DNA from 3 places in the Kribbella amoyensis genome. Region 2 is predicted to be linked to each of the others. Evidence: riboswitches for the same ligand, from Rfam matches in the RefSeq annotation. Region 2 holds a riboswitch; each other region holds the start of a gene.
What was found. Region 2 has a riboswitch for ZMP and ZTP ahead of FB561_RS27940 (bifunctional 5,10-methylenetetrahydrofolate dehydrogenase/5,10-methenyltetrahydrofolate cyclohydrolase). Riboswitches for the same ligand answer to the same signal wherever they lie in the genome.
Positions count from the first base shown of each region.

Region 1: another riboswitch for ZMP and ZTP. It lies ahead of FB561_RS27330 (glycine hydroxymethyltransferase); the one in region 2 lies ahead of FB561_RS27940 (bifunctional 5,10-methylenetetrahydrofolate dehydrogenase/5,10-methenyltetrahydrofolate cyclohydrolase).
Region 3: another riboswitch for ZMP and ZTP. It lies ahead of FB561_RS26570 (5-aminoimidazole-4-carboxamide ribonucleotide transformylase); the one in region 2 lies ahead of FB561_RS27940 (bifunctional 5,10-methylenetetrahydrofolate dehydrogenase/5,10-methenyltetrahydrofolate cyclohydrolase).

Region 1 is NZ_VIVK01000001.1:5,837,051-5,846,612, reverse strand. It holds gene FB561_RS27360 (sulfate adenylyltransferase subunit 1) at 1-726, opposite strand, end outside; gene cysD (sulfate adenylyltransferase subunit CysD) at 726-1,667, opposite strand; gene FB561_RS27350 (phosphoadenylyl-sulfate reductase) at 1,649-2,335, opposite strand; gene FB561_RS38000 (hypothetical protein) at 2,332-2,481, opposite strand; gene FB561_RS27345 (nitrite/sulfite reductase) at 2,478-4,163, opposite strand; gene FB561_RS27340 (ArsR/SmtB family transcription factor) at 4,573-5,139, shown strand; gene FB561_RS27335 (MFS transporter) at 5,136-6,347, shown strand; gene FB561_RS27330 (glycine hydroxymethyltransferase) at 6,395-7,843, opposite strand; ZMP/ZTP riboswitch at 7,885-7,966, opposite strand; gene FB561_RS27325 (acyl-CoA dehydrogenase family protein) at 7,979-9,562, opposite strand, start outside.
Region 2 is NZ_VIVK01000001.1:5,978,748-5,988,309, forward strand. It holds gene aroH (chorismate mutase) at 1-171, opposite strand, end outside; gene FB561_RS27940 (bifunctional 5,10-methylenetetrahydrofolate dehydrogenase/5,10-methenyltetrahydrofolate cyclohydrolase) at 276-1,184, opposite strand; ZMP/ZTP riboswitch at 1,216-1,307, opposite strand; gene FB561_RS27945 (NUDIX hydrolase) at 1,558-2,217, opposite strand; gene prcA (proteasome subunit alpha) at 2,214-3,077, opposite strand; gene prcB (proteasome subunit beta) at 3,108-3,947, opposite strand; gene FB561_RS27960 (ubiquitin-like protein Pup) at 3,956-4,165, opposite strand; gene dop (depupylase/deamidase Dop) at 4,224-5,744, opposite strand; gene FB561_RS27970 (NUDIX hydrolase) at 5,818-6,318, shown strand; gene FB561_RS27975 (phosphotransferase) at 6,315-7,058, shown strand; gene FB561_RS27980 (RNA polymerase sigma factor) at 7,107-7,706, shown strand; gene FB561_RS27985 (hypothetical protein) at 7,703-8,539, shown strand; gene FB561_RS27990 (hypothetical protein) at 8,627-8,986, opposite strand; gene arc (proteasome ATPase) at 9,137-9,562, opposite strand, start outside.
Region 3 is NZ_VIVK01000001.1:5,684,267-5,693,828, reverse strand. It holds gene FB561_RS26595 (YciI family protein) at 1-10, shown strand, start outside; gene FB561_RS26590 (RNA polymerase sigma factor) at 69-1,298, shown strand; gene FB561_RS26585 (VOC family protein) at 1,398-2,114, shown strand; gene FB561_RS26580 (hypothetical protein) at 2,267-2,608, opposite strand; gene FB561_RS26575 (VOC family protein) at 2,767-3,135, opposite strand; ZMP/ZTP riboswitch at 3,195-3,266, shown strand; gene FB561_RS26570 (5-aminoimidazole-4-carboxamide ribonucleotide transformylase) at 3,293-4,426, shown strand; gene FB561_RS26565 (glycosyltransferase) at 4,447-5,574, shown strand; gene FB561_RS26560 (SRPBCC family protein) at 5,567-6,010, opposite strand; gene FB561_RS26555 (ArsR/SmtB family transcription factor) at 6,026-6,388, opposite strand; gene FB561_RS26550 (SRPBCC domain-containing protein) at 6,385-6,852, opposite strand; gene FB561_RS26545 (hypothetical protein) at 6,928-7,629, opposite strand; gene FB561_RS26540 (helix-turn-helix domain-containing protein) at 7,686-8,648, opposite strand; gene FB561_RS26535 (MFS transporter) at 8,708-9,562, shown strand, end outside.

The DNA of each region.
Region 1 (9,562 bases), 140 kb from region 2:
GGTGTAGCCGCGGTAGTCGCGGTACTCGTCGTCGGTCTGCGGCCGGATCACGTACTGGACCGGGAAGCGCAGCGGCTGCCCGGACACGTCCGTCCGCCCGGAGGCGTTCTCCAGGTACTCCAGCAGGGTCGGGCCGTCGTACCAGGAGGTCGCCGCGGAGCGCTCCACCACGTTGTCCCCGACCAGCGCCGAGACCGGGACGGCCTGGACATCGGCGATGCCGAGCTGGTCGGCGAGCTGCGCGACGTCCTTGGCGATGCCCTTGAAGACCGCCTCGTCGTAGCCGACCAGGTCGATCTTGTTCACCGCCAGCACGACGTGCGGGACCCGGAGCAGGCCGGCCACGGCGAGATGCCGCCGGGTCTGCTCGAGGACCCCGTGCCGGGCGTCGACCAGGATGATCACCACGTCCGCGGTGGACGCGCCGGTGACCGTGTTCCGGGTGTACTGCACGTGGCCCGGGCAGTCGGCCAGGATGAACGACCGCTTGTCGGTGGCGAAGTACCGGTAGGCGACGTCGATCGTGATGCCCTGCTCCCGCTCGGCCCGCAGGCCGTCGGTCAGCAGCGCGAAGTCGAAGTCGCCGCCGCGGGCCTCGGAGACCGTCTTCACGTGCGCGATCTGGTCGGCGAGGATCGCCTTGCAGTCGTGCAGCAGCCGACCGACCAGGGTCGACTTGCCGTCGTCCACCGAACCCGCGGTGGCGAGTCGCAGCAGTGTGCTCATCAGAAGTAGCCCTCCCGCTTGCGGTCTTCCATCGCGGCCTCGCTGACCCGGTCGTCGGCCCGGGTCGCGCCCCGTTCGGTCAGCTCGCTCGCCGCCACCTCGACCACGACCTCCGCCGGGGACGCCGCGGTCGACGCGACCGCGCCGGTGCAGGACATGTCGCCCACGGTCCGGTACCGGACCACCCGCCGGCCGACCTCCTCGCCGTCCCGTGGCTGGGAGTACGGGCCGACGGCAAGCAACATGCCGTCGCGCTCGAACACGTCCCGCTCGTGCGCGTAGTAGATGCTCGGCAGCGGGATCTCCTCGCGGGAGATGTAGTTCCACACGTCGAGCTCGGTCCAGTTCGACAGCGGGAAGACCCGGACGTGCTCGCCCGGCCGGTGCTTGCCGTTGTACAGCGACCACAGCTCCGGCCGCTGGTTCCGCGGGTCCCACTGGCCGAACTCGTCGCGCAGGCTGAAGATCCGTTCCTTGGCCCGGGCCCGCTCCTCGTCCCGGCGACCGCCGCCGAACACCGCGTCGAACTTGTGCCCGTTGATCGCGTCCAGCAACGGCACCGTCTGCAGCGGGTTCCGGGTGCCGTCGGAGCGCTCCCGCAACCGGCCGTCGGCGAGGTAGTCCTCCACCGACGCCACCTCGAGCCGCAGCCCGAGCGCGGCCACGGTCTCGTCGCGGTAGGCCAGTACCTCGGGGAAGTTGTGCCCGGTGTCGACGTGCAGCAACGTGAACGGCACACCCGCCGGCGCGAACGCCTTCCGGGCCAGGTGCAGCATCACGATCGAGTCCTTGCCACCGGAGAACAGGATCACCGGCCGCTCGAACTCGGCCGCCACCTCGCGGAAGACGAAGATGGACTCGCTCTCCAGCGCGTCCAGGTTGCTGACGGTCGTGATGGCCGGCTCCGTCCCGATCGTGGCGGTCACGTGTGCAACCCGCATTCGACCTTGCCCTGGCCGGACCAGCGGCCACTGCGCGGGTCCTCGCCGGGCGCGACCTGCCGGGTGCACGGCTGGCAGCCGATCGACGGGTAGCCGTCGTACTGCAGCAGGTTGACCAGGACGCCGTTGTCGGCGATGTACCCGTCCAGGTCCTCCTGGGTCCACGGCGCGATCGGGTTCAGCTTCACCATGTCGCGCTTGGCGTCGTACTCGATCACCTGGGTGTTGGCCCGCGTCGGCGCCTCCTCCCGGCGTACCCCGGTCACCCAGGCCTTGTAGCCGGACAGCACCCGGTTCAGCGGCTCGACCTTGCGGAGCGCGCAGCACTGGTCGGGGTTGGTCGCGAACAGGTCCTTGCCGTACTCGGCGTCCTGCTCGGCGACGGTCTGCTTCGGGGTCGCGTTGATCAGGTTGATCGGCAGCGTCGCGGCGACCGCGTCCCGGGTCCCGATCGTCTCGGCGAAGTGGTAACCGGTGTCGAGGAACAGCACGTCCACTCCGGGAGCCGCCTCGGCCGCCAGGTGGGGGAGCGCACCGTCCGCCATCGAAGCGGTCACCACCAGGTCGTCCCCGAAGGTCTCCCGCGCCCACGCCAGCAACTCCTGCGCCGAGGCGTCGGCCAGTCGTTCGTTCGCCTCCTCGGCGAGCGTCTTCAAGTCTGTGCTCATTCCACCGTCACCCGCAGTCCGATCATCTTCAGCTGGAACACCCGTGCGCACGGCCGGCACTCCCAGGTGCCGTGCCCTTCCTCGGAAGGACGGAGATCCTCGTCTCCGCAGTAGGGGCAGTACAGCGGTGCAGCGCGTTCACTCATTGCAGTGCCTCCTCATCCGCACGGACGACCCACTGAGCGAACCGCTCGCCCTCGGACCGTTCCTTCAGGTAGTTCTGGGTGACTCGCTCGACGTAGTCGGCCAGCTCGGCCGAGGTGACCTTGTGACCGCGCAGCTTGCGGCCGAACCCGGCGTCCAGGCCGAGCCCGCCGCCGAGGTGGACCTGGTACCCGGGGACCTGGTTGCCGTCGGCATCGCGGACCAGCTGGCCCTTCAGGCCGATGTCGGCGACCTGGATCCGGGCGCAGGAGTTCGGGCAGCCGTTCACGTTCACCGTGATCGGCACGTCCAGCTCGGGGATCCGCTGCTCCAGCTCGTCGATCAGCTCGGCCGCGCGGGCCTTGGTCTCGACGATCGCCAGCTTGCAGAACTCGATCCCGGTGCAGGCCATCGTGTTCCGCCGCCACGCCGACGGCCGCGCCTGGTACCCGAGCTCGCCGAGCTGCTGGACCAGCGACTCGACCTTCGACTCCTCGACGTCGAGCACGATCAGCTTCTGCTGCGCGGTGGTCCGGATCCGGTCCGACCCGTGCGCCGCGACCACGTCGGCCACCTTGGCCAGCGAGCTGCCGGACACCCGGCCGACGACGGGCGCGACGCCCACGTAGAACCGGCCGTCCTTCTGCCGGTAGACGCCGACGTGGTCGCCCTGGACCGCCGGGATCTCCGGCGCCGGTCCGTCGATCAGCTTGCGCTTCAGGTACTTGGATTCGAGAACCTCACGGAACTTCTCCACGCCCCAGTCGGCGACCAGGAACTTCAGCCGGGCCCGGTTCCGCAGCCGGCGGTAGCCGTAGTCGCGGAAGATGCTGGTCACGCCCCACCAGGCCTCGTGCACCTCGTCGAGCGGGATCCAGGTCCCGAGCCGCTGGGCGAGCATCGGGTTGGTGGACAGGCCGCCGCCGACCCACAGGTCGAACCCGGGGCCGTGCTCGGGGTGCTCCACGCCGACGAACGCGATGTCGTTCACCTCCGGCACCACGTCGTGCGACGGGTGGCCGGTGATCGCGGTCTTGAACTTGCGCGGCAGGTTGGAGAACTCGGTCGAGCCGATGTACTTCTCGACGATCTCGTCGATCGCCGGCGACGGGTCGATGATCTCGTCGGCCGCGATCCCGGCGACCGGGCTGGCGATCACGACGCGCGGGACGTCACCGCACGCCTCGGTGGTGTAGAGACCGACCGCCTCGAGCTTCTGCCAGATCGCCGGCACGTCCTCGACCCGGATCCAGTGCAGCTGGATGTTCTGCCGGTCGGTGATGTCGGCGGTGTCGCGCGCGTACGTGCTGGACACCTCCGCGATCACCCGCAGCTGCTCGGTGCTGAGCTGGCCGCCCTCGATCCGGACCCGGAGCATGAAGTACTTGTCGTCCAGCTCCTCCGGCTCCAGCGTCGCGGTCTTGCCGCCGTCGATGCCGGGCTTGCGCTGGGTGTACAGACCCCACCAGCGGAACCGGCCGCGCAGGTCGGCCGGGTCGATCGAGTCGAAGCCGCCGTGCGCGTACACGTTCTCGATCCGGGCCCGGACGTTCAGGCCGTCGTCGTTCTTCTTGTTCTCTTCGTTCTTGTTCAACGGCTCGCGGTAGCCGAGCGCCCACTGGCCCTCGCCCTTGCCTTTACGCGGGCGGGCAGGCTTGCGGGGAGCAGAGGTGACGCCAGTCATCTCGAACGTGTCCTTGTCTACTGGAGACAGGTGCGTCCGCGGGGGAGGGTCCGAAACGTCGTCGGTTCGACCCGTTCTGCGCGGTGCGCACCCAGCGGTGATCAGGTGATCAGGGGGCCGTCAGCGGGCCCGGCGGGGTGGCTGTCAGAACGTCGAAGGACAACAGATGGCGCTGCGCATCCGCCCGAGGTCGACGTGGATGCGACCTACGAGGTGGGTGGTCAGGGCAGCGAGCATGTCCCCAACGATCAGCGCCGACGCCTGACAAATCAACTCCCAATCCTGCTCTGTGAGATGAGATCTCAGGATACGGATATGTCTACCAGTCTGGTCGGGATTGTTTCGCGCTCAATCCGCAACCGACAAGAACTCTTGTTCAAGAAGTCTTGTTATAGCTAGGCTGCCCGGCATGAGCCCTGCGAACCGGCGTTCCGCGGACGCCTCCGTGATCGCCGCGATCCATCATCCGCTCCGCCGCCGGCTGATCGACCACCTCGGCGTGAACGGCCCGTCGACCGCGTCCCGGCTGGCCGGCGCGACCGGCGAACTGGTCGGAAACGTCAGCCACCACTTGAAAGTGCTGGCCGCGGCCGGCGTGATCGAGGAGGCGCCGGAGCTGGCCAGGAATCGCCGGGAACGCTGGTGGCGGACGGCCAAGGTGTCGTACTCGTGGTCGATCGCGGACGCCGGCGGGGACCCGGCCGGCGAGCTGGTGGCGGCCACCGCCGAGGAGGCGAACCTGGGCCATCACGCCACCAAGGTGCGGCAGTGGTTCGAGCGCCGGCACGCCTACGACGACGCCTGGATCCGGGCCGCGTTCTCGACCGAGAGTTGGGTCACACTGACCCCCGAACGGCTCACCGAGCTCGGCGACCGCATCGGCGCGATCATCCAGGAGTACGTCGACGCGCCCGACTCCGGCGACGAGGTGGAGACCGTCTTCGTGTTCGCGCACGGCGTCCCGGCCCGGCCGTGACGACCACCGACGAGTACGCCGAGGTCGCGTTCCCGCCGTTGGGCCGGGACCGCCGGGTGCAAGGGTGGATCTTCTCGGCGGCGGTGTCGCAGATCGGGGATGTCGCCTGGTACGTCGGGCTGGCGTGGAGCGCGGCCCAGGTGACCACGCCGGCCGGCGCGGGCCTGGTGATGGGGATCGGCGCGTTGCCCCGGGCCTTGGTGCTCCTGTGGGGCGGAGCGCTGGCCGACCGGCTCGACGCCCGGCGGACGATGATCCTCGCCAACCTCGGCCGGATCGTCGTCCTGGCCACCGCGGGCGCGATCGTGCTGACGAGCGGCGTCACGCTGCCGCTTCTGCTGACCGTCGCGGTTCTCTTCGGCGTGATGGACGCGATCTACACGCCGGCCGCGGGGACGATTCCACGCCGGATGGTCCGCGGCGAGGACCTGGTGAAACTCGCCGCCGGGACCCAGCTCGCGAATCGGCTGGCCGTCTTCGTCGGCGCACCCCTGGGCGGCCTGCTCGTTGCGCACGGCGGGCTGGCCGCGGTGATGCTGGTGGACGCGCTGTCGTTCGCCGTGATCGCGGTCGCGCTGGCCTGGGTGGTCCGTCCCCGGTTGCCGCAACCGTCGTCGAGCGGCGCGTCGATCCGCGCTGACCTGCGCGACGGCTTCGGGTACCTGCGCCGCGACGTCTCGGCCCGGACCTTGGTGATCGCCTTCTTCGGGTTGAACCTGTGTGTCGGCCCGGTCATCGCGGTCGGCCTGGTGCAACGGACCCACGTCGACGGCTGGGGTGCCGGTGCACTCGGCTGGTTCCAGGCGTGCTCCGGGATCTCGGCCGCGCTCGGCGCCGTGATCGCGCTGCGCTGGAAACCACGCCGCCCGGCCCGGACGGGGTTGCTGCTGCTGATCCCGCAGGCGGCCGGGTGCGTCATGATTGGAGCCGTCCCGCGGGTCGTCGTGTTCGTGGCGATGGCGATGATCGGGATGACGGCCGGCCTGGCTTCCGCGCAGTTGTCCGGCGCGTTCCAGCAAACGATCGAGCCGGCGTTCCTCGGCCGGACGTCGAGCATCGTCAGCCTGTCCGACGAGGCCCTGATGCCACTGGCGATGACCGGCTTCGGCGCCCTGATCTCCCTGACCGACGTCACCTTCGCCTGCGCGGCACTGGGTACGGCGTTCGCGGTCCTGATGCTGTGGTCCGCCGCCCGCCTGAAGGGCTGACAGCGGTCGCCTCCCGGCATCGGGAGGCGACCGCGGTGGTCCGTAGATCAGCTGAGCTCGAGGCCCGGGTACAGCGGGTGCTTGTCGAGCATCTCGGCCGAGGCGGCGCGGGTCTTGTCGGCCACGCCGGCGGCCAGCTCGTACTTCGCCTTCGACGGCGCGCCGGCCGACGTGGTGGTCGGGGTGACGCTGGACAGCACGTCGGTGATCAGCTCGGCCACCCGGTCGAACTCGTCGGCGCCGAACCCGCGCGTGGTCAGCGCCGGCGTACCGATCCGGACGCCCGAGGTGTACCAGGCGCCGTTCGGATCGCGCGGGATCGCGTTCCGGTTGGTGACGATGCCCGCGTCCAGCAGCGCCGACTCGGCCTGCCGGCCGGTGATGCCGTACGACGAGACGTCCAGCAGCACCAGGTGGTTCTCGGTACCGTCGGTGACCAGCTTGACGCCACGCTTCATCAGGCCCTCGGCCAGGCTGACCGCGTTGTCGGCGACGGCCTGCGCGTAGGTCTGGAAGGACGGCTGCCGCGCCTCGGCCAAAGCGACGGCCTTGGCCGCCATCACGTGGCTGAGCGGACCACCGAGCACCATCGGGCAGCCACGGTCCACCGAGTCGGCGTACTCGGGCTGGCAGAGCACCATGCCGCCGCGCGGGCCGCGGAGCGACTTGTGCGTGGTGGTCGTGGTGACGTGCGCGTGCGGGATCGGGTCGAAGTCGCCGGTGAACACCTTGCCGGCGACGAGCCCGGCGAAGTGCGCCATGTCGACCATCAGGGTCGCGCCGACCTCGTCCGCGATCTCGCGCATCTTGGCGAAGTTCACCTTGCGCGGGTACGCGGAGTACCCGGCGATCAGGACCAGCGGCTTGAACTCACGGGCCGTCCGGGCGACCTCGTCGTAGTCCAGCAGGCCGGTCTCCGGGTCGGTGCCGTACGAGCTCTGGTGGAACATCTTGCCGGAGATGTTCGGCCGGAAGCCGTGGGTGAGGTGGCCGCCGGCGTCGAGCGACATGCCGAGCATCCGCTGGTCGCCGAGCGCCTTGCGGAGCTTGGTCCAGTCTTGTTCGGTCAGGTCGTTGACATGCTTGGCACTCGCCTCGGCCAGTGCCGGGGCCTCGATCCGCTGGGCCAGGATCGCCCAGAACGCGACCAGGTTGGCGTCGATCCCGGAGTGCGGCTGGACGTAGGCGTGCGGGGCGCCGAACAGCGCCTTCGCGTGGTCCGCGGCGGTCTGCTCGACGATGTCGACGTTCTGGCAGCCGGCGTAGAAGCGGTGCCCGATGGTGCCCTCGGCGTACTTGTCGGACAGCCAGTTGCCCATCGTCAGCAGGGTCGCGGGGGAGGCGTAGTTCTCACTCGCGATCAGTTTGAGCGAGGACCGCTGGTCCTCCAGCTCGGACCGGATGGCGCCCGCGATGGTGGGCTCCACCGCGCCGATCACCTCGAGGGCGCTGCGGTACGCCGCCGACGCGGCCGCGGCGTCGAAGGGTTGAGTCATCGTTGTCTCTCCTGAGGTTTGCACTGGGTCATCCCGTGGGTCGCCGGCACCCAGGCGCACGGTGCCCGCGTCTTCTCGCTCCCCGGTGGTTCTCCACCTCACGCGCCAGTCGCGACGCGGTAACCCTAGCGCGTCTCAGATCACCCGGTCGACGACGGTCGAGAACCGCGTGGTCCGCGGCAGCGTCCCGAACACGCCACCCCAGTCACCCGCGAGCCGGGACGCCACGAAAGCGTCGGCGACGTCGGGTGTCGAGTGGCGGACGAGCAGTGACGCCTGCAGGCACGCGGCCATCCGCGCGGCCAGCCGGCGAGCGCCCGCTTCGGCCTCGGAAACGTCGGCGAGCGACTCCAGGACGTCGGTCACCGCGGCGTCCAGGCGATGGTCGGCTCCACTGGCCGCACCGACCTCGGTCAGCCAGGCCTCCAGCGACTCCGGCCGGCGGAGCGCGCGGAGTACGTCGAGGGCGTTGACCGTGCCGGAGCCTTCCCAGATCGAGTTCAGCGGCGACTCCCGGTACAGCAACGGCAGCCCCGACTCCTCGACGTACCCGTTGCCACCGAGGCACTCCAGCGCCTCCGCGACCGTCATCGGGGTGCGCTTGCAGACCCAGAACTTCGCCAGCGGCAACGCGATCCGCCGGAACGCCGCGGCCTGTTCGTCCCCGGCCAGTGCGGCGTCGACCGCGGCCGCGAGCCGGATCGCGAGTGCGGTCGCCGCCTCGCTCTCGATCGCGAGGTCGGCCAGGACGTTCCGCATCGCCGGCTTGTCGCGCAGCAACCCGCCGAACGCGCTCCGGTACGACGTGTGCCAGGTCGCCTCGACCAGGGCGCGACGCATCAACGCCGCCGAGCCGAGGACACAGTCCAGCCGGGTCGCGGCGACCATCTCGATGATCGTCCGGACGCCGGCGCCCTCGTCGCCGAGCCGGTAGCCGAGCGTGTTGTGGAACTCGACCTCGCTGGACGCGTTCGACCGGTTGCCGAGCTTGTCCTTGAGCCGTTGCAGGGCAAACGTATTCCGGTTGCCGTCAGCAAGGACCCGGGGGACGACGAAGCAGCTGAGTCCCTCCGGCGCCTGGGCGAGTACGAGGAACACGTCCACCTGGGGGGCCGAGCAGAACCACTTGTGCCCGTTCAGCAGGTACTCGTCGCCGTTGCCCGACGGCGTCGCCGTGGTGAGGTTGGCCCGGACGTCGGATCCGCCTTGTTTCTCGGTCATCCCCATCCCCGCGAGCACGCCGGCCTTCTCCGCGGCGGGCAGCCGGCGCACGTCGTACGCGGTGGCGGCGAGGCCGGGGATCCACTCGGCGGCGAGGTGTTCGGAGGCGCGCAGGGCCGGGACCGCGGCGTACGTCATCGAGATCGGGCAGCCGTGGCCGGGCTCGACCTGGGACCACAGGTAGAAGCCGGCGGCGCGGGTGAGGTGGGGCGACGCCGCGGTACTCGTCCAGGGGGCCGCCTGCAGGCCGAAGCCGACGGCTCGCTCCATCAGCCAGTGCCAGGACGGGTGGAACTCCACCTCGTCGATCCGCCGGCCGTAGCGGTCGTGGGTCTTCAGGACAGGCGGGTTCTGGTTCGCGGGCAGCGCGTGCGCGAGGGCCTCCGGTGATCCCGCCAGCGCCCCGATCGCGGTCAGGCCGGGGTCGGCGGTCAGGTCGGCGAACGGGCGCAGAGCGTCACCGAGTGCCGTGTCCTGCGTGAAGAAGTTCACTCCCCG
Region 2 (9,562 bases):
GAACTCCGAGTGCAGGTCCGGCGTGACGGTGAACAGGATGCTGATCAGGTCCTCCGACGCCAGGTCGTTCGCCTGCAGGACCGCCCGGACCAGCTCGGCGGTCCGCTCGAGCAGGTGCTCCCGCTCGTCCGCCTCCAGCTGGGTGGCACCCCGGATCGCCCGTACCGCCACTGCCTGCCTCCTCGTTCGCGCCGCACCCTGTCCGAGTGCTGGTTGCCTGTCTCAACCCTAGGTCAGACCTCCCGGCACCCGCGCAGGTGTCTCGGATTTCCGTCTCAGACCGACGCGGTACCGGCGGCCGTCTGCGCCTCGGCGGCGTCGACGGTCTGCTCCAGCAGCAGCGCGATCGTCATCGGGCCGACGCCACCCGGGACCGGGGTGATCAGGCTCGCCACCTCGGTGGCTTCCTCGAAGTGCACATCGCCGACGTTGCCCTCGTTGTACCCCGCGTCCACGACCACGGCGCCCGGCTTCAGCCAGCTGCCACGGACGAAGTTCGCCTTGCCGACGGCCGCGACGACGATGTCGGCCTGCCGGACGATGTCCGCGAGATCCTTGGTCCGCGAGTGCGTGTAGGTGACCGTCGCGTTCGATGCCAGCAGCAACATCCCGGCCGGCTTCCCGAGAATCGGACTCCGCCCGATCACGACCGCGTGCGCACCCGACAAGGGCACCTCGTACGCCTCCAGCAGCCGCAGGATCCCGCCCGGCGTACAGGACCGGAACCCCGGTTCGCCGAAAGCCATCGCCGCGAACGCGTGCATGGTGACGCCGTCGACGTCCTTGGCCGGCGCGATCGCCTCGAAGGCGGCCCGCTCGTCGATCTGCGCCGGGACCGGGTGCTGCAACAGGATCCCGTGCACCTCCGGATCCTCGGACAGCTTGGTCAGCTCGGCGACAAGCTCCTCGGTGGTGGTCTCCGCGGGCAGCACGACACTGCGCGAACCGATCCCGGCCTTCTTGCTCCGGTTCTGCTTCATCCGCACGTACGTCGCGGACGCCGGGTCATCGCCGACCAGCACGGTCGCGAGACACGGCTGTACCCCGGTCCGTTCCCGCAGAGCCTCGGCCCGGACCGCGGCCTTGGTCACCATCTCCGCGGCGAGCTCGGTCCCGATCATCAACCGGGCCTGGGGCTGCGTGGTCGCGTTGTCGGCGGACTGGGTGGGGGTGCTCTGGGTCATGGGGCGCGCTCCTTCGGGCGTCGACGAACAGGTCGGTTGCCCAGGCGCGCGGCTCGAGCCGGAGGATCCCGGCAGACCGTTCCCCGGTGGTTCACCACCTCAACGCCAGTAGCGGTCCACTCACCAGAGTAGGCGATCCCCGATCCAGGGCCTCACCCTCACCCTCACCCCCGCACTCACGCCAACCTCCACTAGACCCTTACGCCCTCGGCACCCAGCCGACTGACGTGTTGTTTGACGGCTGACGGGTTGCAACCTGCCATCGGCCCAAGAACCCGCTACCGGCCGAACAACCCGTCAGCCATAAGCCGGCGGGGACATCCGGCGGCGGTGCGCCAGCACCTGTACCCGAGGCCGCCGGTCCCCAGATCATTCAGAGGAGGCCGGCTCGGTCGAGGGCGTAGTAGGCGGCGTCTGTGCCTGTCATGGTTCCTGGGGTCCGGAGGTCGCGGCGGAAGTCCTCGACGGTCAGTTCGACCGGGACGCAGTCCTCGTAGTCGTCCAGGTCCTGGTGGCCTTCGGCGCGGCAGTCGCGGGCTATCGCGATGTGCTTGCGATAGAGCGACGAGGTGGCCGCCAGCCAGCCGACCAGCTCGATCGACCCGCAGCGGTACCCCGTCTCCTCCTCGAGCTCACGGACGGCCGCCGTCGCTGGATCCTCGCCGACGTCGATCAGGCCGCCGGGGAGGTTCGTGACGACGCGGTCGAGGCCCGGGCGGAACATGCGGACCGTGACGATCCGGCCTTCCGGGGTGAGGGGCAGAACCGTGATACCGGCCTGGACCCCTTTGGACAGCGCCGGGCTGAACACGTCCCAGTCGACCTCGCGCCCGTCCGGCAACCGGTACCGCCGGACGCGCACGGTGAGGAACCCGTCGAACCCGGGCCGCTCCCCCAGCACCTCCCACGGCTCCGGATCGCCCGGTCGCCGATCGACGAACTCCGCACCCGGCACCCCGTCGACGCCCCGAACGAGACCGTCCGCCGTCGGAGTGGATCCGGCGGCGGACGGGTTCGCTTCTCGGTCGGTCACAGGGGGCGGTCGTCGTCCGGGTCTTCCGGGGGCGCGACGGGGGCGTCGTCCTCCGGCGGGGCGACCGGGGCGTCGTCGTCGCTGTCGCTCTCGTACGAGCCGCCGTTGACGGACTCCTGCTGCTCGGTGTGCGCGGCCGGCTCGGCGGGGGCCGTGTCGGGCCGGGACTCCGCGAGGATGCGTTCCAGCGTCTCCTCGGAGATGCGCTTGAACTTGCGGGTCTGGGACCTGGTCCGGTCCAGCACCGCGACCTCGATCTGGTCGGGCGTCAGCTGCCGCACCTCGGAGCTGTCGTGACCGAGGGCGTCCACCGCCAGCCGGAGCGCACCCGCGAGCGAGATGCCCTCCTGGTAGTGCTCGCCCACGTAGTCGGCGACCTGCTCGGCCGGACCGCCCATCACCGCGTACCCCCGGACGTCGGCGATGGAGCCGTCGTAGGTGAGCCGGTAGATCTGGTCGTCGGCACCGGTGGCCCCGATCTCGGCGACCAGGATCTCCACCTCGAGCGGCTTCTCACCGCCGGACGAGAAGATCGCGCCGAGGGTCTGGGCGTAGGCGTTGGCCAGCGCCCGGCCGGTGACGTCGCGACGGTCGTAGGAGTACCCGCGCATGTCGGCCAGCCGCACGCCGGCGATCCGCAGGTTCTCGAACTCGTTGTACCGGCCGACCGCGGCGAACGCCATCCGGTCGTAGATCTCGGCGACCTTGTGCAGCGCGGGCGACCGGTTCTCCGCGACGAACAGGATGCCGTCGGCGTACTGCAACGCGATCGCGCTGCGACCCTTGGCGATGCCTTTGCGGGCGAAGTCGGCCCGGTCCCGCATCAGCTGCTCGGGTGAGACGTAGAACGGAACGCTCATCGATATCCTTCGTGAACTCGGGGACCAGGCTCAGGACAGCGGCGCGGCCGGGCCGTCGGGACGCTGCAGCCGGGCCGCGACGACGCTGTCGACGATCGCGCCGACCTCGTCCTCGGGCATCCGCTGGTAGCCGTCCGAGGTGACGACACCGACCACCGGGAAGATCCGCCGGGCCATGTCCGGCCCACCGGTCGCGGAGTCGTCGTCGGCCGCGTCGTACAGCGACTGGATCGCCGCCGTCACGCACTCGGTCGCCGACAGGTCCTCCCGGTACAGCTTCTTCAGCGCACCCCGGGCGAACAGCGAGCCCGAACCGACACTGTGGAAGGCCTGCTCCTCGTACCGCCCGCCGGTCGGGTCGTAGGAGAAGATCCGGCCGCCCTTCAGGTGCTCGTCGTAGCCCGCGAACAGCGGCACCACGGCCAGCCCCTGCATCGCCATCGCCAGGTTGCCCCGGATCAGCGCGCTCAGCCGGTTGGCCTTGCCGTCCAGGCTGAGCGTGGTCCCTTCCAGCTTCTCGTAGTGCTCCAGCTCCACCTGGAACAGCCGCACCATCTCGACCGCGAGCCCGGCCGATCCGGCGATCCCGACGCACGAGTACTCGTCCGCGGGGAACACCTTCTCGATGTCGCGCTGGGCGATGATGTTGCCCATCGTCGCGCGCCGGTCGCCGGCCATCACGACGCCGCCCGAGAAGGTGGCGGCGACGATCGTGGTGCCGTGCGGGACGTCTTTGGACAGGTCACCCGTCCCCAGCGACCGCCGTCCGGGCAACAGGTCGGGCGCGTGCCCGGCCAGGAAGTCCATGAACGACGAGCCGCCTGGGGTCAGGAAGGCTTCCGGCAGCCGGCCGGAGGCATCGAATGTCATCGAGCGGTTCACTCCCCACCCTTTTGCACGAACCCGCGGACGAACTCTTCCGCGTTCTCCTCGAGCACCTCGTCGATCTCGTCCAGGATCGAGTCGACGTCCTCGTCGAGCCGTTCCTTGCGCTCGGCGACGTCCTCGGAGACCTCGACCTGCTCGACCTCTTCCTCGGTCGACGAACGCTTCGGCTGCTTGTGCTGCTGACCGCCGTCCTTCGCCATGGCACACACCTCCTAGAACCGCTGGAGAGGCCGCCCAACCGACCCCTCTACAGCGACCCTACCCGTCGGCACCCCCAGTGATGGTGCGAACCAGGTCACTCGCGGTGTCGCAGTTATCAAGAAGTGCTCCGACATGGGCTTTCGTGCCCCGCAACGGGTCCAGGGTCGGGATCCGCTGGAGCGATTCGCGGCCCGGCAGATCGAAGATCACCGAGTCCCAGGAGGCCGCCGCGACCTGCGCCGCGTACTGCTGCATGCAGCGGCCGCGGAAGTACGCGCGGGTGTCCGTCGGCGGGTGCGAGACCGCCATCCGGATCTCCTCGTCGCTGACCAGGCGCTGCATCCGGCCGGCCTTCACCAGCTTGAAGTACAGCCCCTTGTCCGGCCGGAGATCGGCGTACTGCAGGTCGACCAGGTGCAGCTTGGAGTCGTCCCAGTCCAGCCCGTCGCGATCGCGGTAGGACTGGAGCAGTTTGAGCTTGGCGACCCAGTCGAGCCGGTCGGCCAACTGCATCGGGTCCGTGGCGAGCTGGTCGAGCACTTCCTCCCAGCGGTGCAGCACGTCCTTGGTCTGCCGGTCGGCGTCGTCGCCGTACTTGTCCTCGACGTACTTGCGCGACTGCTCCAGGTACTCGGTCTGCAACTGGACCGCGGTCAGCTTGCGGCCGTCCTTCAGCGTGATCAGGTGCGTGCAGGACGGGTCGTGGCTGATCTCGTGCAGCGCGGTCACCGGCCGGTCGACGGACAGGTCGTCGGTCAGCCAGCCGTCCTCGATCATCGACAGCACGAGCGCGGTGGTGCCGACCTTGAGATAGCTGGAGATCTCGGACAGGTTCGCGTCGCCGATGATCACGTGCAGCCGGCGGTACCGGTCCGGGTTCGCGTGCGGCTCGTCGCGGGTGTTGATGATCGGCCGCTTCAGCGTGGTCTCCAGCCCGACCTCGACCTCGAAGTAGTCGGCCCGCTGGCTGATCTGGAAACCGTGCGCGGTGCCGTCCTGGCCGAGCCCGACCCGGCCCGCGCCGGTGACCACCTGACGGCTGACGAAGAAGGGAGTCAGGTGCCGCACGATCGACGCGAACGGCGTGGACCGGCGCATCAGGTAGTTCTCGTGCGAGCCGTACGACGCGCCCTTGTTGTCGGTGTTGTTCTTGTACAGGTTGAGCGGTGGGGCGCCGGGGATCTGCCGGGCCTGCCGGGCGCCTTCCATGATCACCAGCTCGCCGGCCTTGTCCCAGACCACGACGTCGCGCGGGTTCGTGCACTCCGGCGCGGAGTACTCCGGGTGGGCGTGGTCGACGTACAACCGGGCGCCGTTGGTGAGGATGACGTTGGCCAGCCCGGTCTCCTCGTCGGTGAGCTGGCTGGAGTCGGCCACCTCCCGGCTCAGGTCGAAGCCGCGCGCGTCCCGTAACGGGTGCTCCTCGTCGAAGTCCCATCGGGTCTTGCGCGCCAGCGGCTGCGTCTGGGCATAGCCGTTCACCACCTGGCTCGAGGTCAGCATCGGGTTCGCCCCGGGCTGGCCGGGCACCGAGATGCCGAACTCGGTCTCGGTCCCCATGATCCGCCGCACACTCATGCGATCGAGCCTACGCGGTCGGGCCCGGGAAAAGCGTTGAACTGTCCACAGGCTCACGTGTGAGACTGCCCGGATGGACGAACTTGTGGCCCTGCTCGACGCCGACGGCCGGGTCTGCGGCTCCGCACCGCGCTCGGTGATGCGCCGGGACAACCTGCGGCACTCGGCGACCGGCGTCCTGGTCCGCAACGCGGCCGGCGACATCTACGTGCATCGGCGCACCCCCACCAAGGACGTGTACCCGGCTCGCTACGACTTCATGGCCGGTGGTGTCGTCGCGGCCGGCGAGGACCCGTTCGACGCGGTGGTGCGGGAGCTGGCCGAGGAGCTCGGCATCTCCGGGGTCGAGCTGGAGAAGCTGCCCGAAGGTGACTACGCCGACGACGACACGAACTACCACGCGTACCTCTACGCCTGCCGGTGGGACGGTCCGATCCAGCACCAGCCGGAGGAGGTGGACTGGGGAGCGTGGATGACCCCGGCCGAGCTCGTGCAGCGCCTCGACGATCCGGACTGGTCCTTCGTCCCGGACACGACCGCCCTGCTCGGCTCGTACGTCCGGGCCCTCGTATGACGATCACGGACAACGGCTGGGACTCCCGCGCCTGGCTGGAGGGCTCCTGGGTCCACCGTGAGCCCCGGCGCCCCGAGGTACGGCCGAAGCTGCTCGCCGAGACCCAGCTGCTCCCTTGGCTCGCTCCACAGCTCCCTGTCCCCGTACCGATCCCCGAGCCCACCGAGTACGGCGTACGTCACCAACTGCTCGTCGGTGAGCCACTGACGGACGGCAGTACCGCGCTGGGCCGGCAGCTCGGGTCGTTCCTCAAGGCGCTGCACGGGGTCGACCCGGACGAGGCCGTCGCCTACGGCGCCCAGGACCGTGAGACGGCGGCGGCCGAACGCGCTGAGGTCATGCAGCAGATGCGAGACGAGGTACTGCCGTTGCTGCCGACGGACGTACGCGCTGCGGGAACCGCTCTCCTCGGGCGGCTCGGGCACGTGTTCACCCAGCTCGTCCACGCGGACCTCGGTCCGGAGCACCTGCGGATCCGGGACGGCCGGGTCGCCGGAATCATCGACTGGACCGACGCGCACATCGGCGATCCCGCGTTGGACCTGTCCTGGCTGCTCCACAACTCCCCGGCCGGTATCGCGGCAGGCGTGGCCGAGACGTACGAGGTGAGCCACGAACTGCGTGAGCGGGCACGCGACTGGCACCGGCTCGGCCCGTGGTACGCGGTGCTCTACGGGCTGGAGAACGACCTGCCCGACGAGATCGAGGGTGGGCTGGCCGGAGTACTCGTCCGGCTGTGAGGCAACCATTCGGCGGGGTCGTGGTCATTCCCTGATGTGGAGATCATCATGACCGCGTCGGACGCCGCCCGGGCCGCTCCCGACGACGAGGTGTGGGAGCGGCTCCGGGAGGGCGATCAGAGCGCCCTCGGCGAGTTGTTCGACCGGTACGCAGACGACGTGTACGCCTTCGCGTTCCGGCGGACCGCGTCCTGGGCCGCGGCCGAGGACGTCGTGCAGGCGACGTTCCTGAGTACCTGGCGCCGGTTCCACCGCGACCCACCGGGCCCGCTCACGGTACCGAGCGCGCGCGGCTGGCTCCTGGTGGTCGCGGGCAACGAATGCCGCACCCTGTACCGCACCGGCCGGCGGTTGCGCGCGCTGGTGGACCGGCTACCGGATCCGCCGCACAGCCCCGATCACGCGGGCGAGGTGGCCCGCCGGCTCGACGACGAACGACGGATGTCGGCCGTGCGTCGCGCGGTCGGCAAACTCCCCCGGCACGAACGCGAGACGCTCGAACTCGTCGTCTGGTCCGGCCTCACCCTCGCCGAGGCGGCCGCGGCCCTCGGTGTCGCCGAAGGAACCGTCAAAGCCCGTCTGCACCGCGCCCGCCGCCGTTTCCCCGATCTGCTGTCGCGGGTCGCGCTCTCCGAGGAGCTGTCATGAACACCGATCTCGAACCACCGCCGGTCCCCCGGCTCACCGAGGACCAGCACAGCCGGCTCCGCTCCCGCGTCCTCACCGCAGCCGACCCGGTGCGGCGTACACAGCGTCGGTGGGTCGCACCGGTCGCTTCGGTGGCCGCCGTCGGTGCCGTCGTGGCCGGCACCCTGGTCGTCACGAACCGCCCCAGCGAGCCCACCCCGGCCGCCCCCGTCGGCGTCATCGACAAGAGCAAGATCGTGAAGACGCAGAAGGACCCCGGCGTGATCGATCTCGGTGCTGCGACGCCGACTGAAACAACGGAAGCGGCCAGGGCCTGCCAGTTGCCAGGGGGCGAGCGGACCGAGGTGCTCTGGAGCCGCAAGGTCGCCGGGCCGGCGCCGCTGAAGGCCGGCCTGGTCGTGCTGGCGAAGCAGACCCCGGGCCAGCCAGGCGGCTTCTACAACCTCGGTCTGGTCGCCGGTTTCCCCGGCGGTGTCTGCGGCGCGATCCGCGACGCGGACTGGAACCGGCAACCGACCCGCACCGACGGTCTCGTCACGCTCGCCGGTGCCGGTTCGATCGACTCGCCGGGCGCGGGCAAGGCCGCCCTGGCCGAGTACCGCGCGATCCACCGGGTCCGGCCCGAGATCGCCAGGATCGAGTCACGCTACGTCTGGCCGAAGGGTCACAGCGCGTGGTTCGCCGGGGTGGTCCAAGGCGGCTTCGCCTTCACGGTCGCCGCGGCGACGATCCCGGCCGGCCAGTACCAGCCGAGGACGGACGGGCAGAGCGATGTCCGGCAGGAGCTCCGGGCGTTCGACCGGGCCGGCCGGCCGGTACCGGTGACGTCCTGAGTCGAAGGCTGACCGGGCGCCAGGGGTACTGAGCGCCCGGTCAGCTGTCCACGGTGGCGACGCCCACCAGGAGGCGTCAGCCGGGCGTCAGCGGCCCATGAACCGGCTGATCGAGCGGGCCAGGTTGACCCCGACCAGGCCGCCCCAGCAGATGATGACGGCGATCGTGCCCTCCATGTTCGCGGCGATCGCGGTGATCGGGATGCCGGCCACGACGGAGACGATCGCGAGCGCGAGACCACCGGGGTCGCCGTCCGGCTTGCCCGGCGGCTGCTGCGGCTGCGCGGCCGGGAGCGGCGCGTTCACCGGCTGCCCGTACCGGGCGGCGGCGCGGGCGTCCAGCTTCTCCAGGAACCCGTCGATGATCTCGGGTTCGTAGTCCGCCCCCAGCTCCTGCCGGGCCGCGATCGCCGCCCCGAGGTCCTTGCGCATCTCGTCCGTCGCCATAACCGAGACGCTACGACCTCCGCGGCTCCGGGACTATCAGGGGAAACCCCGGCCCCTCCCGCTCCGGCCCCCGACAGCCGGCCCGCCGTCCCACCGCGGACAGCGAACTGCCCCGGATCCACAGGGGATCCGGGGCAGTCGACGGGCTGGTTACAGGTACTGACCGGTGTTCGTGGCCGTGTCGATCGACCGGCCCGGCTCGGTGCCCTGCTTGCCGGAGATGAGCGTCCGGATGTAGACGATCCGCTCGCCCTTCTTGCCGGAGATCCGGGCCCAGTCGTCCGGGTTGGTGGTGTTCGGCAGGTCCTCGTTCTCCTTGAACTCGTCCACGCAGGCCTGCAGCAGGTGCTGCACCCGCAGGCCCTTCTGGTTGTCGTCCAGGAACGCCTTGATCGCCATCTTCTTCGCCCGGTCGACGATGTTCTGGATCATCGCGCCCGAGTTGAAGTCCTTGAAGTACAGGACCTCCTTGTCACCGTTGGCGTAGGTGACCTCGAGGAAGCGGTTCTCGTCGGCCTCGGTGTACATCCGCTCGACCACGCGCTGGATCATCGCGTTGACGCACTCGCGGGTGTC
Region 3 (9,562 bases), 290 kb from region 2:
CGTGGGGTAGCGCTGTGGGTAACCGCTGGTGAGGTGGGTGCGTCGACGGACCGGCTACTGTCGGCTGCGTGACCGACATCGACGACGCGATCACGGCCGCGCATCGTGACGAATGGGCGCGCGTGGTCGCCGCCCTGGCCCGGCGGTTCGGCGATCTCGACATCGCCGAGGAGTCCGCGGCCGAGGCGTTCGCGGTCGCCGTGACGCGATGGCCGCAGGACGGCGTCCCGCCGAACCCGGGCGCCTGGCTGACGACGACCGCGAACCGTAAGGCGATCGACCGGATCCGGCGGGAGAGCAAGCGCGACGACAAGCACAAGGAGGCTCAGCTGTTGTCCGACGACGACCCGCCCGAGCCTCTCGGTGTCATCGACGACGAGCGACTCCGGCTCATCTTCACCTGCTGCCACCCGGCCCTGTCGATGGAGACCCGGGTCGCGCTGACGCTGCGCATGGTCGGGGGGCTGACCGTGCCCGAGATCGCCCGCGCCTTCCTCGCGCAGGAGTCCGCCGTGGGCCAGCGGATCACCCGCGCGAAGGCCAAGATCAAGGCCGCGCGGATCCCGTACCGGGTGCCGTCCGCGGAGGACTTGCCGACCCGCGTCGCCGGCGTCCTCGGTGTGCTCTTCCTGGTCTTCAACGAGGGGTACCTGGCGACCGGGTCCGACACCGATCCGGTCCGGCAGGACCTGACCAACGAGGCGATCCGGCTCACTCGCCTGATTCGTGGACTGCTGCCCGAGGACGGCGAGGTCGCCGGGCTGCTCGCGTTGATGCTCATCACCGACGCCCGGCGTACCGCGCGGATCTCGGCGAGCGGCGAGCTGGTCTCCCTCGACGAGCAGGATCGCGGCTCGTGGGACACGGGGTTGATCGCCGAAGGGCACCAGCTGGTCCGCGAACGCCTGGCGACCGGGATGCCGCCCGGTCGGTACCAGATCCTCGCCGCGATCGGCGCCGTCCACACCTCCGCGCGCGACGTGCGGGACACCGACTGGACCCAGATCGTGGCCCTGTACAACCAGCTCGCGCGGCTCGACCCGTCCCCGATCGTGATCCTCAACCGGGCCATCGCGGTCGCCGAGCTCGACGGACCGGAGGTCGCCCTCGCCGCGGTCGACGCGATCGGCGACAAGCTGGCCGGGTACCACGCGTACCACGCGACCCGGGCCGACCTCTTGCGCCGGCTGGGTCGCAGCAAGGAATCGCGGGACGCGTACGACCAGGCGATCGAGCTGGCCGGCAATACCGCCGAAACCGCGTACCTGACCCGCCGTCGTGACCAGCTGAGCGTTTAGCCCGTCATGGCGTCACTTCGAGCCTGGCCTAAACCCTTTGCGGGGAAAGGTTTCCGGTGTTTAGCGTGCGGGAATCGGCCCATCGGTGATCGGAGTGGCATGAGTTCCAACCTGTTCGCAGTGTGTTTCGGAGCCAACGACCCGCGGGTGGTGGCGCGGTTCTGGGGCGGCGTCTTCGGCACGGAACCGGTCGAGGACGCCGAGGGGATCCTCGTCCCGGCGAAGGACGACAGCGGGTTCCGGCTGCGGATCGTGCCGACCGAAGAGCGGAAGAGCACGCCGAACCAGATGCACTTCGACCTCACCAGCACGTCGCTGGAGGACCAGCAGGCGACGGTGGCGCGGGCGCTCGACTTCGGTGGCCGGCACATCGACATCGGCCAGCTTCCCGAGGAAGGCCACGTGGTACTCGCCGATCCCGAGGGCAACGAGCTGTGCGTGATTCCGCCGGGGAACAACTTCCTCGCCGACTGCGGATTCCTCGGCGCGATCGCGTCGGACGGAACGCAGGCGGTCGGGTACTTCTGGAGCAAGGCGCTGGACTGGCCGCTGGTCTGGGACCAGGACGAGGAGACCGCGATCCAGGCAAGGCCCGGTACCCCGAAGATCACCTGGGGCGGTCCGCCGGTGGCCCCGAAGTACGGCCAGAACCGCCTCCACCTCGATCTCGCACCCCCGGCCGGCAGCGACCAGCAGGCCGAGGCCGAACGCCTCGTCGGCCTGGGCGCGACCCGCCTCGGCCTCGACACCGGCGACGCCGCGATCTGGATGGCAGACCCGGACGGCAACGAGTTCACCGTCCTCTCACCCCGCTAGGGACCTGGGATCACGTCTCGCGGCCCTCAGTTACCAGGCTGAGCACTCTTGGAGATTGCTCATAGGTCAGACTGTTGGCCCTCCGGCCGACACCTGATCCGTAAGGGGAGCGAGGAACTCCCCACCCGGAGCCGAGCCGGTAGCGCGGGCACTCACGACTCCCAGAGTCGCTCTCCCGAGCGAACCACCATTCGGCCAGGGGTTAGGATCCCACGCTTCGGTAAGACCTCCCAGCGTCCGGAGAACACTGCCGCCAGAAAATCGTGTAGCTCAACTGTTGGCACGAAGTCGAAGACATGCTCGTCCACCATGACGCGTGCGACATCAAGGTCGTCTCGAACCGAAACAACGATCGTGACCGGCCCATCGGTCGTCAGCACGAAATCCGATACTTCCGGCGCGTACTCGATGATTCTCTCACTCCAGAGCAGGCTCGGATGCGTACTTGCGAGACGGTTCAGTTCCTCGATGAACCGTGCTCGTGTCAGCGCCATGGACCGTGCCGAAAGTCGAACTTCCGGTCGCCAAACCTGACCCTGAACACCGTCCTAGCTTCCTTCTTACCGTTGACCTTCACCGATCTCCCGCTCCAGCCAATCGACCATCCCGAGTTCCTTCCAGGGCGGTCGAGTATCCCCGATCTGGGGCTGACCTAGCTCGCGGCGCCCCAGACGAAGCAGAACTCGTTGCCCTCGGGGTCCCGCATGACCTGCCACAGCTCACCGTCGTAGATGTCGTCGGCCCGGGTGGCACCAAGTCGCAGCGCCTTCTCGATCGCCTCCTCCTTGGTCTCCGGCGGCACGTAGAGGTCGAGGTGCACCCGGTTCTTCCGGACGTCCTTCCCCTCCGGAACGCCGGCAAAGTCCAACCGAACCCGCCCACCCCGCAACTCCAGCACCCCGTGCTGCGCCCGCACCTCACCCCCGAGCAACCCCTGCCAGAACCCCACCACCCGCTCCGGATCCAAACAGTCGAAAGCCACCGAGTCGACCACCGGCACCGCCACATCTCCACCACTCATCCAGCCACCCTATTTGAACGCCGGGCGTCTCCAGGGCTGTGGAGCGGGAGTATCGTGAGCGCCGCGACTGGCGTGGCCGGAGCTGACCGGCGTGGAGCGAACGAGTGGCATCGACCGCCTGGGTGCCCCTTCGAGAACAGCCGGAGGGACACGTCACATGCGCTACGGGATGAATCCGCACCAGTCCGCCTCGATCGTCGCCGGCCAAGGGCCTCGCGTACTGAACGGCGAGCCGTCGATGATCAACTACCTCGACGCGCTGAACGCCTTCGAACTGGTCCGTGAGGCCGACCTCGCGACAGGAAAGCCTGCGGCGGCCTCCTTCAAGCATGTGTCGCCCGCGGGTGCAGCCGTCGCCGGTACCGTCGACCCGGCCGCCGCGAACCTCTGGCGGGTGACCGGCGTCGAGCCGGACAGCCTCTTGTCGGCGTATGTCCGGGCCCGCGACGCAGATCCCAAGTCGTCGTTCGGCGACGTCGTCGCACTGTCGCGTCCGGTCGATCCGACCACTGCGGAGTTCCTTCGCACGGTGATCTGCGACGCCGTGATCGCGCCCGGATTCGAGCCAGGTACTGCCGCTGCACTCGCCTCCAAGCGTGGCGGGCGGTTCCTGGTACTCGAGGCTGATACGACGTGCATCCCACCGGCCGTCGAACGCCGAGACGTCCTGGGGCTCACGATCGAACAGGAACGTGACGCCGTGCCCATCGCCTCCGTACTCCCCGACGGCGGCGCGCTCCGCGCATCCACCCGGGCCGATGCGCTGCTCGGTCTGGTGACCTTGCGCTACACCCAGTCCAACTCCGTGGCTTTCGTCCGCGACGGAGCGGCGATCGGCATCGGTGCCGGTCAGCAGAACCGGGTCGACTGCGTACGGCTGGCCGCCGCGAAGGCGCGCACCTGGTGGCTCCGGCGGCATCCCTTCGTCGACCATCTGACTGAGGTCGACGAGATGGGGCGTCAGGATCGCCTCAACTGGCAGCTCCGTTTCGCGGGCCAGGAGATGACGACAGTCCAGCTCTCGGAGTTCGCCACGCTGTTCGGCGACGAGGCGCGGAGGCAGTACGACGAAGTGGGCTGGCGGGACCAGTGGATCGCGTCTTTCGCCGGCGTCACCATGACGTCCGACGGCTACCTGCCGTTCTCTGACAATGTCGAGTACGCCGCGGCCGCGGGGGTCTCCACGATCGTGGAACCCGGCGGATCGCTGCGGACCAACGAAATCGTCGCGTGCGCCGCGACCCACGGGATCGAGCACGTACAGACCGGCCTCCGCCTGTTTCACCACTGACCACCGGTAAGGTTCGGCGGATGCGCATCTTGGTTTCTTTTATCGGGGGGCTGGGGCATTTTCGGCCCTTGGTGCCGGTGGCTCGGGCTTTGGAGGCGGCTGGGCATACGGTGGCTGTCGCTGGGTCGGGGAAGGTGACGCCGGGGATTGCGGCGGAGGGGTTTGTTGTCTTTCCGACCAGTGGGCCGCGGCCTGCTGATGCGCCCGCTCCTGTGCCGGAGCCGTTGGAGGCTGTTGATACGGCTGCCGAGGAGCGGCATTTCAGCGAGGCTTTCGGGCGGCGGGGCGCTCGGCGGCATGCGGGAGCGTTGCTCGGGATCGCGGGTGAGTGGAAGCCGGACTTGATCGTGCGGGACGAGGCCGACTTCGGGGCCGCCATCGCCGCGGAACGGCTAGGGATCCCGTGTGTGAACGTCCTCGTCCTCGCGGCCGGGTCGCTTCTCCGCAAGGAACTTCTGGTCGAGCCGCTGCACGAGATCCGCGCCGAGCACGAGTTGCCGCCGGACCCCGAACTCATCATGCTCGACCGGGACCTGGTGCTGTCCCCGTTCCCGCCGAGCTTCCGTGATCCGGCGTTCCCGCTCCCCGCGACGGCGGTGTCCTTCCGGCCGACGGCCCCGAAACGGTCAGCGGAGGGATCCACCAAGACCGTCTACTTCACCCTGGGGACGCTCTTCCAGCCGGACACCGACGACCTGTTCTCCCGGGTCCTCGCCGGCCTGCGCGAGGTACCGGCGAACGTGGTCGTGACCGTTGGCGAGCGCAACGATCCCGCCCTACTCGGTCCGCAGCCCGACCACGTGCGCGTCGAGCGGTACATCCCGCAGGACGAGCTCCTCCCGCACTGCGATCTCGTGGTCTCGCACGGCGGCTCCGGCAGTCTCACCGGAGCCATCGCGCACGGTCTCCCGTCGGTCCTGCTTCCCCTCGGCGCGGACCAGCCTCACAACGCCCGGCGAGTACTCGACCTCGGGCTCGGCCGAGTCCTCGACGCCGTCACCGTCACCCCGGCCGAGGTCACCGCCGCAGTCACAGCCGTCCTCGCGGACCGCACCTACCGGGAGGCGGCCAGGCAGCTCCAGGCCGAGTACGACGAGCTGCCTGACGTCGACCAGATCCTCCCCCTGATCGAAGGGGTGATCAGTTGAAGTTGTCGATCTTGGTGTCGTCCGGGTCAGGGGCGCCCTCGCCGGTCTCGACCAGGGACTTCAGGCTGATCAGATACGTCGCCCATTTGGTACTGCAGTGGTGCATGAACTCGACCGGCTCGCGCCAGCCCTCGTGCTTGAACAGGGTCGTCGTGTAGTCGTCGTCCTGCCGGAGGTCCCAGTTCACGGTCGTGCCGATCCATTCCTCAGGCCCGCCGATCACCTCCCAGCGGACGCGCTTGTCCGGCACGCTCTCCAGGACCTTCATGTCGAAGCCGCCCTTGTCGCCGAACCGGAACCGCAGTACGCCTCCCGCGTCGCCGTCGCCCTCGGTGTCCCTGGTCCACCAGCCCGCGAGTCCGTCGGGCGTCGTGAGCGCCTGATAGACCGCGTCCGGGGACGACTTGATACCGACTCTGTGCAGGATGTCCACCATGATGTTCTCGCTTTCCTAAAGGTCTTCCGACTGTTCCTTGCTCTGTTCCTTGCTGCGCTGGATCGCCTCGGCGATGCGCTTGATGCGGCGGAGCCTGGCGTCCCAGGTCGCGCCGACCGTGGTCAGTTGCGCGACCGCGCGGGCGAGTTGTGCCTCGTCCACCTGGTACCGCTTCTCCCGGCCGGCCGGAGTGGCGTGGACCAGGCCGACGCGGTCCAGCACGCCCAGGTGTTTGGCGACGGCCTGCCTGGTCACCGGCAGGTTCTCGCTGAGGGTGGTGGCCGTGCCCGCGCCGCCGGTGAGCAGCAGGTCGAGCATCCGGCGCCGGGTGGGATCGCCGATCGCGGACCACAGGTCGTCGTCGACGGTGACGCTCATCGGTTCGCCGCCAGCCGCTTGACGTACTCACCGAGCCGCGGAACGAAGGTGTCCCAGCCGGTGACGTGATCGCGGTACGCCTCCTCGAGGACCGCGGCTTCCCAGCCCCGCTCACGGAATCCGGTCTCGGTCAGCCGCACCGTCGTCCCGCCACTGGTGGGCACCAGCTCGAACGTGATCAGCAGCGAGTTGCCCGGTCCCGGCGCCGCGCCCTCGGGATAGAGCCAGCGGATCGAGAACAGCCGGGGCGGATCCGCGTCCACGACGGTGAACTGCTCGGCCAGCGCGTCGGGCGAGCCCGGCTCGCCGAACACCAGCTGCCCCACCCCGCCCGGCGTCGCCCGGTCCAGCTCGGCTTCGTCGGGCCACCACTCCTTGAGATGGACGGGACTGCTGATGACCTCGAAGACCACCTCGGGGGACGCGTCGACGTGGATCTCGCGCTCGATGCTGCCGTACTCCATGGCCTACCCTTTCGCAACGTTTGGTTGCACATCACGGTAGACCACGAGACCGGCTTCACGCAACCATCGGTTGCTCTAATCGCTCGGGTGCCCGCGCCGGCGCCACGGGCTGCCCCAGCGCCCGCCGCCCTCGCCGCGCAGGTCCATCGACAACCCCATCACGGCCGCTCGGGCGCTGCTGCTGGCGAAGTAGCTCGCGCTGTACGGCTCGATCAGCGCGCCCGCCTCCCACGTAGGTACCGTCCGGACGTACTGCACCGGACGAACCACGGGATCCTCCCCCGCCCGCAGCCGTGCCGCGTCCTGCGCACAAGCGGCGACCCTCCTCGTACCGCCGGTCGGTGGGGTCCACACGACGTCCACGGCGGACGGCCCGTGCTGCGGATTGAAGAAGCACGGCACCCGGCGCTCGGGCAGTGGCTCCCCCGCGACCCGCGCTCGCACACACGCCAGGGCGAACCGTCCATCGGTCAGCGTGTCCGCCACGCTCGCGATCGCGTCGGCCGACTCCAGCCGGGTGACGGCGCGACGAGCTGATTCGTACGAGTCGAGCGCGGCCTGGTAGTCGGCGTGCGCCTCGGTGTCGAGCGGGCGGCCGGAGAGCGCGGCGTCCAGGCGGCCGAGCTCCTCGCCGAGGTGAGTCACGTCGTCGTCGGCGAGCAGACGGGTCTGTTCCAGTTCGCGGGCCGCCCGGCGCCGGGCCGCGCGCAAGTCCCAGAGGTAGCGCCCGGCGAGCGCGGTACCACCCCCGGTGAGTGCGAAGACCAGCCACTCCATTGATCGAGGATAACGGCAGATCCGCGGTTGTCTCCCCCTGTTTTCCCGGGGAAGTTTTAGTTGCCCTGAGCATCAACCAGGGAGTCGCCCGCGGTACTGCGGTAGTACAGCACGGTCCGTCCGGCGCGGCGGCGCCGGATCAGCTGAGCGTCGAGCAGGATCTTCAGGTGCCGGCCGATCGAGCCGAGCGGCTGACCGGTCAGTGCGACCAGCTGGGTGGTCGTCTTAGGGCTGCCGAGCAGGACCAGCACGGTCGCCCGGCCGGCCCCGAGCAACCTGCTCAGCGCGTCCGGAACCACCCGCACGGACTCGGCGAGCACGCCCGAACACGGGTACACGATGGCGTACCGGTCGGTGCGGGACCACGTCACCCAGGCAGCGCCCGGGGTGACCGGGACGAAGAAGAGTTGCGCGCCCTCGAGCGACCGCGGCGGGTAGTCGTTCGCGTTGATCTGCAGCGCGCTGTCGCCGAGCCAGCGCATCCTCGGGCGGAGGTCGTTCAGCACCGACACCCACCCGCCCTGACTGAGTTGACGGGTCCGCGCGACGATGTCGGCCTCGAGGATCCGGCGGCGCCGCGGCCAGGTCGGCAGCACGGTCTCGGACCAGACCCACGCCAGCAAGTCGGCCGCCCGCTCCGGCAGGTCCGCGCGATCGAGAATCGACGGCAACGCCGCACCACCGAGCGATACCCGCAGATCAGCACGAGCCGCGTCGGGCTCTGCGGTCCGGACCGCGACCAACTCGTCGGCGAACGGCGCCTCCCCCATCGGTGTCGGGGTGAGGAAGTCCGCGTTCCAGCTGCCGCCGAGTCCGACGTCGACGAGAGCCGCCGCGACGGGATCATCGGCCAGCCGGGCCCGGTACGCGGGGAGGTGGGCGTCGAGCCAGGCCCGGTCGGCCGGATGCGCCGCGGTGGCCCGGTGCAGGGTCTTCAGCGACGAGGTGGTCTCCGCGAGCGCGGACACCACGAAACGGCTGCCCGCCAACGTGTCGGTACTGACCACCCACCAGCCCATCTTTCGCCTCCCCGCGAAACATTAACCTCTGACGGGCCGCGGTACCGACACTCCGACGCATGCGTACCTACCGGGAGCTGTTCCGGACTCCGGAGTTCAAGCCCTTCTTCGCCAGTACCGCGCTGAACGTCGCCGCGCAGACCGTGAGCGGCCTCGCCCTCGGCACCCTGATCTACGACGCCACCGGGTCTCCCCTGCTCTCCGCGCTGGCGATCTTCGGGCCGTCGCTCGCGCAGGTGGTCGGGATGACGACCCTGCTCGCGGCGGCCGACCGGCTGCCGCCCCGGGCCGCGCTGGCCGGACTCGGCTGGATCTTCGCCGCCGGCACCGCTGCCCAGGCGATGCCCGGCCAGCCCGTCTTCGTTGCCTTCAGCATCCTGTTCGTGGTCGGCGTGGTGTCGTCGGTCGGCGGCGGGGTCCGCTGGGGCCTGCTGAACCAGCTGCTCAGCAAGGACGGCTACCTGCTCGGCCGGTCGGTGCTGAACATGTCGGTCGGGGTGATGCAGATCTGCGGGTTCGCGACCGGCGGCGTACTCGTCGCCGTCCTGTCTCCCCGCGGCGCCTTGCTCACCGGTGCCGCCCTGTACTGCGGGAGCGCCGTGGTCGCGGGGTGCTTCCTCACCCGACGGGCGCCGAGGTCGACCCAACGAGTCTCGGTCGCCGTGACGTGGCGCAACAACCGCGAGTTGCTCTCACCGGTCCAGCGACGCCGGGTCTTCCTCGCACTCTGGCTTCCGAACGGGCTGATCGTCGGCTGCGAGTCCCTGTTCGTCGCGTACTCACCGACGTACTCGGGGCTCCTGTTCGCGGCCGCGGCCTGCGGGATGCTGGTCGGTGACACCCTGGCCGGGCGTTTCCGGCCACAACGGCTGGCCGTCGGGTTGTACCTGCTGCTGGCGGCCCCGTACTTGGTC